Regions from separate parts of the Methylobacterium sp. ME121 genome, predicted to be linked through region 3. Evidence: predicted binding sites of a transcription regulator. Region 3 holds the regulator's gene; each other region holds the start of a gene.
What was found. Region 3 encodes LexA, which represses DNA repair genes until DNA is damaged. Its sites were predicted from a motif close to TGTTCNNNNTGTGTTCNG; they were not measured.

Region 1 (4,878 bases), on a different contig from region 3:
GCTGCCGTCTCGCACGACCGGGAAGCGGACGCGCAGATCTGCATGGAGCAGCGTCCGCGCCAACCTCCTGTGTCTGGATCCCCTCTCGCATTCGGCAAGCGGAGATCCGAGGCACACTCGCCTTTCGCGCACGTGACAGTCCCTAAACCTAGGGGCCGACGAGTGATTGCCGATGTCGAGGGATCAGCGACTGCTTTCGCACGCCGGCTGATGAACAGGATATGGCGGGTGCCACCGCGGATCCAAGAGCCTCAACACTCTCGGCAGGCACTTCACAGTGCGCCCGCAGCAACTGAGCTGATGTGGGCATGTGCGAAGCGATTACAAGAGGCTCGAGCTTCTTGTTGGCCGCCGTTTCAGGCGCCCCGGTCCGCTCGGTCTCAGATGGGGTTCCATGGCTCTGCTCCGAGAGACCCTGACGCCAATCATTCAGGACCACAGCACGCTTTCCCGTTGCGGGCTTCGACGTTGGCGATCATGAGTGATGCAGGGCAGCTCTTTTCGAGCATCGCTCGAAGCAGGGAGCTTCTCAGCCGCATTGCATCCGCAGTTGGCGTTTCGCCTCATGCGTTTCTGAGCGGTGAAGCCCATGGGATTGAGTCCAGTGAAGCATGTGAGCTGCTGCAGCTCTGGTACGGGTTAGAAGACCGCCGGGACCGCCAGAAGCTACTCAAGTTCGCCCGCGCACTCTCATCGCACGAGAATACCCTGTAATCTACGTGCAGGCTGGCGATGGGCTCACGTCGCCGACGTCGGGCAGCCGGCTATAGGTCTCGGCCGGCGCCCCTCTCCTACGCCGCTCGACCTCACCTTGGGCGATGTGTCGCTTGGCGCTGGCAATCAGAAGCTCGCGGCCGGCAACGGCAAGCTCGTCAGCCCGCATGACGCCGACATCACCGATGGTCAGCCACCCTGCAAGCTCGCGGCGAGATCTTCGGGATCTCGCCCCATTGGCGATGATCGTGATGACGTCCGGCCCGACGGTCTCGTCGGCCAAGACCTTCGGCGCCGCCGCGCCCGGCATCCGCTTGGCCATGTTCTCCGCCTTCTTCACCGCCCCGCTCTCGGTCTGCGCCGGCTCCTGCCGGGCCGGGCGCAGCCGCTTCCGATGCACCTCGAAGCGCTGCACCACGAACGCCGTCGTCCTCGCCATCGTCGACCCTCACCTGTCCAGACCTGCCGAACGCTCTTCGCCGACCGCGCGAGCCGCTTAAGATCCAGCCCAAGCAGGCGTTTTCGATCCGAGTTCACATTCGTCCACCGGCCGGAAAGAAACATCTCGCCCGCAGATTGAACCGAGCCCGCGCATGGGATTTGTTCCGCATTCGTTCCAGAACGGCGGAGCCACGGGTGCACCTCAACCGGATCGACGGACTGCTGGTTGGGAGCCCGGACGCCGTCCGCGTGCCGCTGATCGGCCAAGCCCTGTGCGCCGGCTTCCCGTCGCCCGCCGATGACTTCCTCGAGGGCGCGCTCGAACTGCCCCGCTGGCTCGTGCCGAACCCGCCCGCCACCTTCCTGTGGCGAATCAGCGGTTCGTCGATGGAAGGGGCCGGCATCTACGACCGCGACCTCGCCTGCGTCGATCGCAGCCTCAAGGCGGGCCACGGCAGCATCGTCGTCGCGGCCGTCGACGGCCAGATGAGTTGCAAGCGCCTCGTGATCGACGGCAACGTCGCCCGCCTCGCCTTCTGCAATCCGGACCTGCCCGCCTTCGCGGTCGACGAGCTCGGCGAGGGCGTGATCTGGGGCGTGGTGCGCTTCTCGATCCGCTGGCATGTCGCCCGCGGGCAGCTCTTGTGAGCACGCTGGAAGCCCGCCGGCGCGACCGGATCGGCGGCGGCCGCGCCGTGGCGCTGATCGACGGCAACAGCTTCTACTGCGCGTGCGAGCGCGTGTTCGACCCGAAGCTCGCCACTGTCCCGGTGATCGTGCTCTCGAACAACGACGGCTGCGCCATCGCCCGGACCAGCGAAGCCAAGGCGCTCGGCATCAAGATGGGCGACCCGTACTTCAAGATCCGCGACCTGTGCCGGGCACGGGGCGTGCGGGTGTTCTCGTCGAACTACACCCTCTACGGCGACATGTCGGGGCGGACCAACGCGGTGTACCGGCAATTCAGCCCGCAGGTGGAGATCTACTCCATCGACGAGAGCTTCCTGAACCTGTCGGACGTGGCGCCGGGCTTGCGGGTCGAGCTCGCGCGCGACCTGCGCGCCACGGTGCGGGCCTGGACCGGGATCCCGACCTGCGTCGGCATCGGCCCGACCAAGACGCTGGCCAAGCTCGCCAACCACATCGCCAAGAGCGTTCCGGTTCTCGGCGGCGTGTGCGACCTGACCGACCCGGCGGCCTACGCGCACTGGCTGTGCCGGATCGACGTCGGCGAGGTCTGGGGCATCGGCCGGGCCTCGCTCGCCAAGCTCCGGGCGATGGGCGTCGAGAGCGTGGCGGACCTGCGCGACCTCGACCCGCGGCCGGTGCGCAAAGGCCTGACCGTGGTGGGCGAGCGGATCATCTACGAGCTGCGCGGCGCGGCCTGCCTGCCGCTGGAGCTGGTGCCGGCGCGGCGCAAGGGCTGCGCGGTGACGCGCTCGTTCTCCAGCCGGATCACCGAGCGGGCGGTGCTGGAGGAGGCGGTGGCGGCGCACGCGACACGGCTCGGAGAGAAGCTGCGGCGCGAGGGGCTGGGCACCGATCACGTCACGGTCTTCTACCACACGAGCGAGCACGACCGGGACGAGCCGATGCGCTCGGTCTCGACGACGGTGCAGCTGCCGGAGCACAGCTCCGACACGCTGGCGCTGATCAAGGCGGCGCGGCACGGGGTGGCGCGGACCTGGCGCGAGCCGGGCGAGCGGCCGTGGCGGTACTCGAAGGCCGGGATCGTGACGAACGACCTCGTGACGCTGTCGCACAGCCCGCGGGCTCTGATCGGCACGTTGGACCGGGCGCGATCCGGACCGCTGATGGCGGCGATGGACGCGTGCAACGCGCGCTGGGGCCGCGGCGCCGTCGTGCCGGCGCGGGCCGGGCTCGTGAACCGGCGCGACTGGACCACGAAGTTCGAGATGCGCACGCCGCGCTACACGACACGGGTCGGCGAACTGCCGGTCGCCCATGCGTGAACGGCTTCCGCAGTGCGTGGGTGACCGCTGAGGTGGATAGGTTGGGTCGGTAGGAGGCCGTCCGTTATTCCGGCGCTCTTTCCCCGAAGCGGACAGGCCGCTTTCGGCCGGACCGCGTCACGCCGAAGCGTCATCGCGCGCAAGATCGGACATTCAGCTTCGCACCCGTTCCCGTCGCTGATTCGTCGAGGGGTGAGTTCCTGAAAGCAGACATAAATGGATTTTCATCCACAACCGCATAACCGCACCACGCGACATGCCATCGTAGATTTGCGACAACCGAAAAATGGGCCCGGGTACAGCTGCACGCGTATAGATGGTTGGTGGGCGATACGCCCGTGAGCCGCCCAGCTCAGGAAGAGCACAAACAATTCGGCTCATCGAGGCCAATCTGGACGGTGCCGGCTCGCTCACGCGACGCGGTCAGCCGCCCAGGTAAAGGGGCTCTGCTCCGGACAGCCCTGCCTCAAGCTGCAGTCGTCTTCTTCGACACCGCGGCGAGAGCTGGGGCGTGTCGAAGGTCGGACGGTGTCTTGAAGTCCCGGGCGGCACCGCGGGATGCCTGGACGCCGCGCGGAAATCCGCTGCGATCCCGGTAGGAGCGTTTGCGGCCCACCGCGCGGCTGTGCCGCGCCGTGCTGGTCTGCGCGTCGATCAGGTCAACCGCCGTGATACCGACCAGCAGCGCCAGGGCAATGGCGACATTGCCGCGCTTCGGGTTGTCCGGCCGCAGCGCCGTCAATACGGTCGCGATGTCGAGGCCATCGCCCGCGACCCGGCTCCAGAGCCCGACGTTCTTGTCGACCGACAGCGAGAGGATGCCGCTGCCGATCTCCCGGGCACCGTAGACGCGCACCAAGGCCTCCTTGCCCTCCATCCCCAGCGCGCGCGTGATCCGCCCGGGCGCCAGGAGTTCCGTGAGACCCAGCCCGAGGCTGAACCAGCCCAGCCCCTTCGCGAGGCTGTCCGGCACGCCGCGCGAACTCGGCCCGGATCGAAGCACCTTCGGATCGCCCTCTGACCGCGTGATGTTCGAGAAGCTCGTAATGTTCGTCATGATCTTCCTCGCGAAGGGTCAGGGTTTGAGAACGACCTTGATGCAGCTGTCCTGCTTGTCCCGGAACGTCCGGTACATCTCGGGTCCTTGATCGAGCGGCACCTCGTGCGTGATGACGAAGGAGGGGTCGATCTGCTCCTCCTCGATCCGCCGCAGGAGATCGCCGGTCCAGCGCTGGACGTGGGTCTGTCCCATGCGGAACGTCAGGCCTTTATTCATCGCCGCGCCCATCGGGATCTTGTCGACCAAGCCGCCGTAGACGCCCGGGATCGAGATCAAGCCGCCCGGTCGGCACACGTAGATCATCTCGCGCAGCACATGCGGCCGGTCGCTCTCGGCGAGGAGGATCTGCTTGGCCCGGTCATAGACCGTGTCCGGCAGGGAAGGTGTGACGTGGCTCTCCATGCCGATGCAGTCGATGCACTTCTCGGGACCCTCGCCCCCGGTCAGCTCGTTGAGGCGCTCGACGACGTTCTCCTCGTCGAAGTTGATGGTGATGGCGCCCCCGGCCTCGGCCATCTCCAGCCGCTCCGGCAGGTGGTCGATCGCGATGACCTGCTCGGCGCCCAGCAGAATGGCCGAGCGGATCGTCATCTGGCCGACAGGCCCGCAGCCCCAGATCGCCACGGTGTCGGTGGGCTGGATGTCGGCCTGTACGGCCGCCTGCCAGCCGGTCGGGAAGATGTCCGAGAG
Region 2 (4,878 bases), on a different contig from region 3:
CATGCCGCGCCTCGACGAGCACCTGCGGCGCGGCGCGAGCCTCACCGTGTGAGGCGGCGCTAGGCCAGATTCCCCTCCTTGCGGCGCAGGACAGAGTGCTTGCGGCCGTAGAAGAAGTACACGACGAGGCCGATCGCCATCCAGATCACCAGCCGCAGCCACGTGTCGAGGGGCAGGCCGATCATCAGGAGCAGGCAGGACAGGATGCCCAGGATCGGCACGACCGGCACGGCGGGCGCCCGGAACGGCCGCTTCATGTGGCGCTCGGCGCGCCGCAGGTAGAGCACCGAGCCGCAGACGAGGATGAAGGCGGCGAGCGTGCCGATGCTGACCATCTCGCCGAGGATGTGGATCGGCACCAGGGCCGCCACCACGGCGACCGCGGCCCCGATGAGCGCCTGGCTGCGATACGGCGTCTGGTAGGTCGGGTGGACGTGGGAGAACATCTTCGGCAGCAGGCCGTCCTGGGCCATGGTGAAGAAGATCCGGCTCTGGCCGTAGAGCAGGACGAGGATCACCGTGGTCAGCCCGGTCAGCGCCCCGAGCTTGATCAGGAGGGCGAACCAGCCGATGCCGATCACGTCGACGCCCTTGGCGATCGGGTCCGGGACGTTCAGCTCCTTGTAGGGCACGAGCCCGGTGAGCACGGCGGCGACGAGCACGTACAGGATCGTGCAGACCGCCAGCGAGCCCAGGATGCCGATCGGCATGTCCTTCTGGGGTCTGCGCGCCTCCTGGGCGGCGGTCGAGACCGCGTCGAAGCCGATGAACGCGAAGAACACCACGCCCGCGCCGCGCAGGACGCCGCTGGTGCCGAAATGTCCGAAGGTCCCGTCGTTCTCGGGGATCAGCGGGCTCCAGTTCGCGGCGTTCACATGGCTCCAGCCGAGAACGATGAAGGCGATCACGACGGTGAGCTTCACCGCGACCATGACGTTGTTGAAGCGCGCCGATTCCTTCGTGCCCCGCATCAGCAGGATCGTGATCAGCGCCACGATCAGCACGGCCGGCAGGTTGAACAGGGCGGTCCCGCCGCCCTCGATCGGCGTGCCCGGCGCGTTGGCGAACTGCGCGGGGATCACGATGCCGACACTCTTGAGGATGCTGGTCATGTAGCCCGACCAGCCGACCGCCACGGTGGCGGCGCCCATGGCGTATTCGAGGATCAGGTCCCAGCCGATCAGCCACGCGAAGAACTCGCCGAGCGTCGCGTAGGTGTAGGTGTAGCTCGAGCCGGCGACCGGGATCAGCGCGGCCATCTCGGAGTAGCAGAGGCCGACGAAGGCGCAGGCGATGCCGCCGAGCACGAAGGACAGCATGATCCCCGGCCCGGCATACTGGGCCGCGGCGGTGCCGGTGAGGACGAAGATGCCGGCGCCGATGATCGCCCCGATACCCATCGCGGTGATCGAGAGGGCGCCGAGCGACTTCGAGAGCTGCTGCTCGCCCTCGCCGCTCTCGACGATGTCGTCGACCGACTTCCGCCCCATCAGGCCCGACGAATCCATGGCACCATCCTTCCAAGTCGGGGAGATTCAGCGCGCGTCGACACGGCCGGAGGCGGCGCCGTTTCTGCCGCGCTTCCAGAGTTGTAGCGGCGAATCGACCGACAACAACGTGAGCCGGCGCAAGATTCGCACGGTCGCGATTCTTCCGGTCAGGCGCGCTCGATCCGGGCGATCAGCGGCCTGACCTTGAGGCGGCCCGCGAACGCGCCCTCGGCCCGCAGGGCCTCGCGCCGGACGACGTCGCCGGCCCGGGCCTGCCGGGCGCCGGCGACGGTCTCCGCGCGCCTGACGAGGCGGCCGAGCCAACCCCCGGCCGGGCGGTGCAGGCGGCCGAGCGCCGTCTCCGGCCGCGCCGTCCCGACGAAGCGGTCGAGGGTGCGGATCCAGCCCTCGGCCGGGACGTCGCCCGCCTCCAGGCACAGGATCCAGTCCCGCCGGGCCGCGACGGCGCCCGCCGCGTAGGGATTGCCGCCCCGGTGCAGCACGAGGGTCGCACCCGTGGCCTCCGCGACGGCCGCCACGGCCTCGCTCTCGCGGCCCGCGACGATCACCGCGTCGCCGACGAGGCCGCCGGCCACGCCGGAGACGAGCACGCTGAGCGTGTCGGCCAGGCGATCGATCGCGTCCGGCTCGGCCGGGTCGGCCAGATAGGTCACGGCGGAGAGCATGAGCGCGCGCATAGACGATTCTGCGGCGCCGTAAACTGCCCTGCCGTCTCCGCGCGGACGCGCCGCTGCCCGGACGGGCCGCGGAGCCGGATTTGCCTGAAAAAGAGGCGATCGCCGGCGGTTTGTTCGTTGTATGTTCCGATCCGTTTCCGGAGTGGGGCGAGTCGGGATGGTGGACACGCGCGACGGAACCGCGTCCGGGACCGTGACGCGACTCGGCACGAGCGCCGCGGATCCGGCCGCCCGGCGCGGGCGCGGCGCGACGGCCAACCCGACCGGCCGGTACGAATCCGCCCGGCGCGAGGCGTTCCACGACGGGACCTGGACGGCGGACCCTCCGGCGCCCCTGCGCACGCAGGTCACGCCGGAGCGGTCCGCCCGGATCATCGCGCGCAACGGCTCGCCCGACATCCCGTTCGATCGGTCGATCAACCCGTACCGGGGCTGCGAGCACGGCTGCATCTACTGCTACGCGCGCCCCACCCATGCCTGGCTCGGCCTTTCGCCGGGGCTCGATTTCGAGTCGCGGATCTTCACCAAGCCGGACGCCGCCCGGCTCCTCGCCCGCGAGATCGCCGCGCCGGGCTACCGGCCAGAGACGATCGCCCTCGGCACCGCCACGGATCCCTATCAGCCGGTCGAGCGGGAGCACCGGCTCACCCGCGGGGTGCTGGAGGTGCTGCGAGAGGCCCGCCATCCCGTCAGCATCACCACCAAGTCGGACCTCGTGCTGCGCGACCTCGACCTTCTGGCCGAGATGGCGGCGGACGACCTCGTGCTGGCGGCGATCTCGCTGCCGACGCTGGATCCGGACCTCGCCCGCCGCCTCGACCCGCGGGCGCCGCGGCCGGACAAGCGGCTCGCGGCGATGCGGGCGCTGAGCGCGGCGGGAGTGCCCGTCATGGTCAACGTCTCGCCGATCATCCCCGGCCTGACCGATCACGAGATCGAGTCGATCCTGGACGAGGCGCGCGCGCACGGGGCGAGCCGCATCGGCCACGCGCTGCTGCGCCTCCCCGGCGAAGTCGCCGACCTCGTGGCCGACTGGTTCGCCGAGCACTATCCGGAGCGCCGGGCGCGGGCCTTCGCACTCCTGCGGGACGCCCGGGGCGGGCGCGAGAACGACCCGCGCTTCGGCCACCGCTTCCGCGGGGAGGGGGCCTACGCGGCGATGATCGGCCAGCGGGTCCGACTCGCCGGCACCCGTCTCGGCTTCGCCTTCGGACGGATGGATCTGAACCGCGACGCGTTCCGCAAGCCCGGCTCGCAGCTTGTGCTGCTCTGAAACGCGACCGACGCGGTGTAGCCCGCGCGCGAGGCGGCGGATCTGCCCGATCACCATATCTCCTCGATAAATTCAGTAGTTGTTCCATGATCGTCGTCAATATATTAAATACAAGTTATATTTGTTCCGCGGTTGTGAATGTTTTTTATAGCGTGATATTCTATGACGCTCAACCTAGGAACGTAAGGTTGACATCTGTTGTTTTGTGAGTCAAATGCCGGGAACGATGAGCTTTCGTGGTGCATAATGAGTCCACAGCGATTAATATATTGTATTAATGCAAGATATTGAGGTCGATGCTATGCGTAGAAAAGGGATTGTGTTCGGCGTTTGTGTCCTCCGATCGCACCTCTGTACCGCGCGCGCGGTGATCCGGTCGCGGGCGAGCCGCGCTCCGCGGCCCTGCCCGATGCGGCCGGTCGCGGCTGCCGGCCTCCCTTGAGGCGGTGGAGTCTCGGGACGCCGACCTCGATGCCGACCGGGCGCGCTTCCTGTCCGATGACCGGACCGGGATCGCCGGCGAGCCCGCGACCTCGCCGCGCCCTCCGGGCGAACCGGGCCGGCGCCGCGTCGGGGTGCCCCTGGGGGTCCGGCCGTCCCCGGATCGCGCGGTCACGGCCCCCGGGGGCCGTCGTGTCGCTCAGCCTTTCCGGCGACCGAGGCCGACCGGCCGCCCTGCTCGAACCGGGCAGCCCGGCGGCGGGCCGCACGTCTCGACGCACTGCGAAGAGAGAACTCGACCCTCATGCTGCGTCTTCCGCGTCCTTCGATCGGCACGATCCTGTGCGCGATCCTGTTCTCACTCAGCGCCATGCTGCTGGCCGCGGGCGCCCGGACGGCACACGATGCCCGCGCGCAGGAGCGGGAGAGCCGCCGCGTGGTCGCGCTCACGGAAGGCAGCCGGATCCTCCTCGAGGTCCTGCTCGCCGTGCGCCTCGAGCGGGCACGGACTCTGCAGGCGCTGATCGCCGCGGGCAGGATCCCGCCCGCCGACGCGGCCCTGATCGCCCGACAGCGCGCGACCCGGACCGAACGGCTGGAGGCTCTCCTGATCCTGGTGCGCGCGATCGACACCGCCGCGGTGGCGAAGACGGTCGATCCGCTCCGACGCGCGCACGAGGCCGTCACCGGCCTGTCCGCGCGGATCGACGCGGCCCTCTCGGTCCCGATCGCGGAGCGCGCCGCCGCGACCGCGGAGGTCGCCGCGACCGCTTTCCGGGATCTGCTCGACGCGCTCTCGGCGACCAGCGGGGCCGTCGACGTCACGATCCCGCGCCGCGACGCGGCGCTGGCCCGCGCCCTGGACATCAAGCGTGCCGCCTGGATCACGCGGGTCGCGATCGGCGGCAACGTGGCGCGGGCCGAGACGGCCGTGACGCGGGGGACGGGCTGGTCCGAGGAGGAGCGCCTCGCCGAG
Region 3 (4,878 bases):
TGTGGCGCAGGTCGCGACCGCGCCCTTCGCCACCTACCACTTCCAGACGGTTCAGCCCTTCGGCCTCGTCGGCAACGCCCTGACCCTGCCGCTCGTCTCCCTGGCGGTGATGCCCGCCGCGGTAATCGGCTGCCTCGCCTATCCCTTCGCCCTCGACCGGCCGGTCTGGTGGCTGATGGGGCAGGCGGTGGCCGGCATGCTGGCGATCTCGGACTGGATCGCCGGGTTCGAGCGGGCGAGCCTGGTGCTGCCGGCCTTCGGCGCCGCAGCGCTGACCCTGCTGACCGCGGGCCTGCTGCTGGCGACGCTGCCGGCCTCCCGCCTGCGCTGGCTCGCCGTGCCGCCGGTCCTGCTCGGCCTCGTCCTCGCGGCCCGGCCCGACCGCTACGACCTCTACGTCGACCGGCAGGGCGCGGGAGCGGCGGTGCGGGGTCCGGACGGGCGGCTCGCGGCCCTCGGAAGCCCCTCCGGCTTCGTCCTCGAGCAGTGGCTGAAGGCGGACGGTGACGGGCGGCGGCCCGCGGCGCTCATCGTCCGGTCGGGCAGCGGGCGCTGCGACCGGCTCGGCTGCACCGCCCGGCTGCCGGACGGGCGGGCGGTCGCCCTCGTCCGGGACAGGCGGGCCTTCCCGGAGGATTGCGCCCGCGCCGCGGTGCTGATCACCTTCCTCGCGGCGCCGCCGACCTGCACGGGCCCCCTGGTGATCGATCGGCAAGTCCTCGCCGCCCGCGGCGCCGTGGCCCTCCGGACCGACGGCGACGGCTTCGCCGCGCGCTTCGCCCGGGACGACGGGCGCGCCGTGCCCTGGCGGCCGGCCCCGGGACGCGATCCGGGACGCGATCCGGGACCGCCGCGGCCGGTCACCGCGGAGCCGGGCGACCGCGCCGCGGAGGACGGGGCCGCCGCGCCGGGCGGAGACCTCGCTCCCGGCGACGCGCCGGCCGAGCCGCTTCAGTAGCGGCGGACGAGGCTGACGAGGCGGCCCTGGATCCGGACCCGGTCGGGCCCGAGCACGCGGGTCTCGTAGGCCGGGTTGGCGGCCTCCAGGGCGATCGAGGAGCCGCGGCGGCGCAGGCGCTTGAGCGTCGCCTCCTCGTCGTCGATCAGCGCCACGATGATGTCGCCGGTATTGGCGGTGTCCTGCTTGCGGATGACCACGAGGTCGCCGTCCAGGATCCCGGCCTCGACCATCGAGTCGCCGCGCACCTCGAGGGCGTAGTGCTCGCCGCCGGCCACGAAGTCCGGCGACAGGGTGATGGCGTGGCTCTGGTTCTGGATCGCCGAGACGGGCGTACCGGCCGCGATCCGGCCCATGACGGGGATCGAGATGGCCCGGCCGGACTCGTCGATCATCCGCGTGCTCGCCGGGGCCGGCGGCTGCTTGGACTTGCCGCCCTCGACCACGCTCGGCGTGAAGCGGCGCGGCTCGGCGGGGGTCTGGGGCGCCGGCGCGGCCTGCGTCAGGCTCTCGGGGATGCGGATCACCTCGATGGCGCGCGCCCGATTCGGCAGGCGCCGGAGAAAGCCGCGCTCCTCCAGCGCCGTGATCAGCCGGTGGATGCCGGATTTCGACTTGAGGTCGAGGGCATCCTTCATCTCGTCGAACGACGGCGGGACGCCGCATTCCTGCATCCGGCTCTGGATGAATCGCAGGAGGTCCAGCTGCTTGCGCGTGAGCATCGACGGGGGACTCGCGGCTTGGCGGACCGCCACGTGACGGTCTCCGAAACAAATCACGAACAGGTTAAACGTTCCGCAAGTGTTCCGCAAGAGCGGCACCGCCACGCTCGGCGCGCTGCGGCGCGCCCGCGGGACAAGGCGGAGAAACGCATTGACGGCGCAAGCGGAGCCGTTTCAATGCACCGCGGTGCCCCGCCGGGCAGGCGGCGGATCCGGGGCGCGGGCTGGGACCCTCTTGGAATGACGAGGATGCGACGACCCGCGGCTCTGCTGCCCCTCGGCCTCGCCGCCCTCGGCCTCGCCGGCTGCACCACCGGGTTCTCCTACATCTCGCGGAACTACGTGGCGCTCACCCCCCAGGTCGTGACGATCGGCTGCAAGGAGCCCTACGAGGTCTACGACAACCGGCAGCTGCGCCGGATGCTGATCGTCTCCAACGCCCTGCGCGAGTACACCGGCTGCAATCTGAGCGAGGTCCGGATCGATCCGGAGCCGGACGCCACCCGGGTGAAGCGCTTCCGCACCGCCGCCCGGGCCTATCTCGACGAGACCGTGCGCGAGGATTGCCGGATCACCGGCGAGACCGTGTTCGATCCGCTGAAGACCGAGTTCGCCTACGCGTGCGACGCGCCGATCGAGAAGCGCGGCACGGTGGTCCCCCGCCTGCCGGGCCGCAACCCCGGCCTCGGGGTGCGCTGACCGGCCGGCGGCGCGCCGTCAGGCGCCCGGCTTCGGGAAGGTCCGCTCAGCCGCGTCCCCGGCGGCGGCGAGCAGGGCGCGGGCGAAGGCCCGGGCCTCGGCCCGGTCGAGCACGATCGCGGCGGTCACCGGCGCGCCGCCGAGGTCGGCGAGGGCGAGTTCCAGGCGCACCCCGTCGGGCACGGCGCTCGCCTGCAGGCTCCAGCCGGAGCCCCGATCCGTGCTCTCCGCCATCTCACGCTCCTCCCGCCTGCCCCGGGAAAACGCCGCAGGCGCCCGCCGGAACCGCCCGTGCGCGGGACTGTTCCCGAGCCGTGCCCAGCGCTTCCCTGCCTCGCCTGTCCGCTTACCTCAAGGCCGCGGGCCCCGGACTCGTGGTGATGCTGGCCGATACCGATGTCGGAAGCCTCATCACGGCGGCCCAGAGCGGGGCGCGCTGGGGCTACGCGCTGCTGCTCCTGCAGATCCTGCTGGTGCCGATCCTGTACGTCGTCCAGGAGCTGACGGTGCGGCTCGGGACCGCCACCGGGCGCGGCCACGGCGCGCTGATCCGGGAGCGGTACGGGCCGGTCTGGGCCTGGATCTCGTACGGCGGCCTCGTGGTCGCCGGCCTCGGCGCCATCGTCACGGAATTCTCCGGCATCGCCGGCATCGGGGACCTGTTCGGGGTGCCGCGGCTCGTGAGCCTCGGCCTGCCGGCCTGCCTGCTCCTCGGGCTCGTCCTCACCGGGAGCTACCGGCGCGTGGAGGTCGTGGCGATCGTGGTCGGACTGTTCGAGCTGGTCTTCGTCGGGCTCGCCGCCGCGGCGCGGCCGAACGTGTCCGAGATCGTCGCCTCCTTCGGGCACATGCCGCTGGGCGACGGTCAGTTCCGGGTGCTGATCGCCGCCAATATCGGCGCGGTGATCATGCCGTGGATGATCTTCTACCAGCAGTCGGCGATCGTCGATAAGGGCCTGGGCTGGGAGCACGCGCGGCGCTCGCGGCTCGACACGCTCGTGGGCGCGGTGATCTCGCAATGCGTGATGGGCGCGATCCTCGTCGCCGCCGCCGCCACGATCGGCAAGGCCGGGCAGGGCAGCGCGAAGGGGCTGGAGACCGTCGGCGACCTCGCGGGCGCCTTCACGCCGGCCCTCGGGCCGTGGCTCGGACAGGTGGTGTTCGGGGTGGGCATCGTCGCGGCGGCCTTCGTGGCGCTCAACGTCGTGGCCCTGGCGCTGGCCTGGGGGTTCGGCGACGTGACCGGCCGGCCCCACTCCCTGGAGCAGTCCCCCCGGGAGGCGCCGGCCTTCTACGGCGCCTTCGCGCTCGCCGTCGCGGCGGGGGCGGGCGCCGTGCAGCTCGTGCCGAACCTCGTGGCGCTCAACATCGCCGTGGAGGTGATGAACGCGCTGCTCCTTCCCCTGGCGCTCGGCCTGCTGATTCTCCTGGCCACCCGGGCCCTGCCCGAGGGACAGCGCGTGGCGGGCGCCTACAAGTGGCTGGTCTACACGGTGTCGGGCCTCACCGTCGCCTTCGCGATGGTCGGCGTCCTGGACGGGGTGGGCCTGCTCTGACGCGATTGACGCAGGGCCCCCGATGATGTCTCCCGCGGGCTCCGATCAGGTGGAGTTCGAACATGCAAGAGATCTGGTTCCGCGCGGGCGAGGCCACGGTGCTGGCGGCCGAGGGCCAGTACACCGACGCCATGCCGGAGGTGCTGATCGGCTCGGTGCGCGGCCCGGTGGGTCAGGCCTTCGCGTCGATGATGGGGCAGGTCCAGGGCCACACGCGGATGTTCGTGGTGCGCGACCTCAACCAGTTGGTGCGCCCGGCCACGATGATGACCACCAAGGCCACGATCCACACGGCCGAGTACGTCGAACTCCTCGGCGGCGTGGTCCAGGCCGCCACCGGCGACGCGATCGTGGACTGCATCATCGAGGGCATCCTGCCCAAGGACGGGCTCGACGAGCTGTGCATGATCATCATGATCTGGCTCGATCCCCGCTGCGCGGAGGACGACAACCTCGACCAGAAGGACCTCTACCGGACGAACTACGAGGCGACGAAGCTCGCCATCGCCCGCGCCCTCAAGGGCGAGCCGACGGTGGACGAGCTGATCGCCAACCGGAAGACCGTGAAGCACTACGCGCTCGACGGCGTGATCGAGTACTGATCGGCCGCGCGGACCGCATCCCGCCGGCTCAGGTAAGCCTCAGCCCGGCGGGATGCGCCCCACCGAGCAGAGGGTGCGCACCGTGCTGCTGCCCGGGTCGGTGTAGCAGGAGGCCGACCAGCCGTTCTGCTGGATGAACGACTTGCGCCGCTCCGCCAGCGCGGTCCGGTAGGCGTTGGCGATGATCGGCTCGACGGTCGCGGCCGGCTCGCCGACGAGGATCTCGGAGGCCACCGACAGGTCGCGGAAGAAGGCCGCCGAGGGGGCCGGCTCGGCGGAGGTCGCCTGCACGATCGGCTCGGCCCGGCAGGTGACGTCGAACTTGATCGGGCCGGCCACGC

Region 1: the regulator LexA is predicted to act here: its motif matches at 1,316-1,333, upstream of ME121_RS13315 (LexA family protein).
Region 2: the regulator LexA is predicted to act here: its motif matches at 2,300-2,317, upstream of ME121_RS06765 (PA0069 family radical SAM protein).

Annotation. Positions count from the first base shown of each region.
Region 1 is NZ_BBUX01000016.1:103,942-108,819, reverse strand. Features, by position in the region: gene ME121_RS33625 (hypothetical protein) at 716-1,153, opposite strand; gene ME121_RS13315 (LexA family protein) at 1,351-1,803, shown strand; gene ME121_RS13310 (Y-family DNA polymerase) at 1,800-3,128, shown strand; gene ME121_RS13305 (hypothetical protein) at 3,595-4,185, opposite strand; gene ME121_RS13300 (zinc-dependent alcohol dehydrogenase) at 4,204-4,878, opposite strand, start outside.
Region 2 is NZ_BBUX01000006.1:4,234-9,111, forward strand. Features, by position in the region: gene moaB (molybdenum cofactor biosynthesis protein B) at 1-52, shown strand, start outside; gene ME121_RS06755 (amino acid permease) at 60-1,508, opposite strand; gene ME121_RS06760 (hypothetical protein) at 1,658-2,188, opposite strand; gene ME121_RS06765 (PA0069 family radical SAM protein) at 2,346-3,461, shown strand; gene ME121_RS06770 (methyl-accepting chemotaxis protein) at 4,207-4,878, shown strand, end outside.
Region 3 is NZ_BBUX01000010.1:47,532-52,409, reverse strand. Features, by position in the region: partial or broken gene ME121_RS09630 (ComEC/Rec2 family competence protein) at 1-958, shown strand, start outside; gene lexA (transcriptional repressor LexA) at 952-1,680, opposite strand; gene ME121_RS09620 (hypothetical protein) at 1,930-2,379, shown strand; gene ME121_RS09615 (hypothetical protein) at 2,398-2,613, opposite strand; gene ME121_RS09610 (NRAMP family divalent metal transporter) at 2,694-3,935, shown strand; gene fae (formaldehyde-activating enzyme) at 3,998-4,537, shown strand; gene ME121_RS09600 (hypothetical protein) at 4,577-4,878, opposite strand, start outside.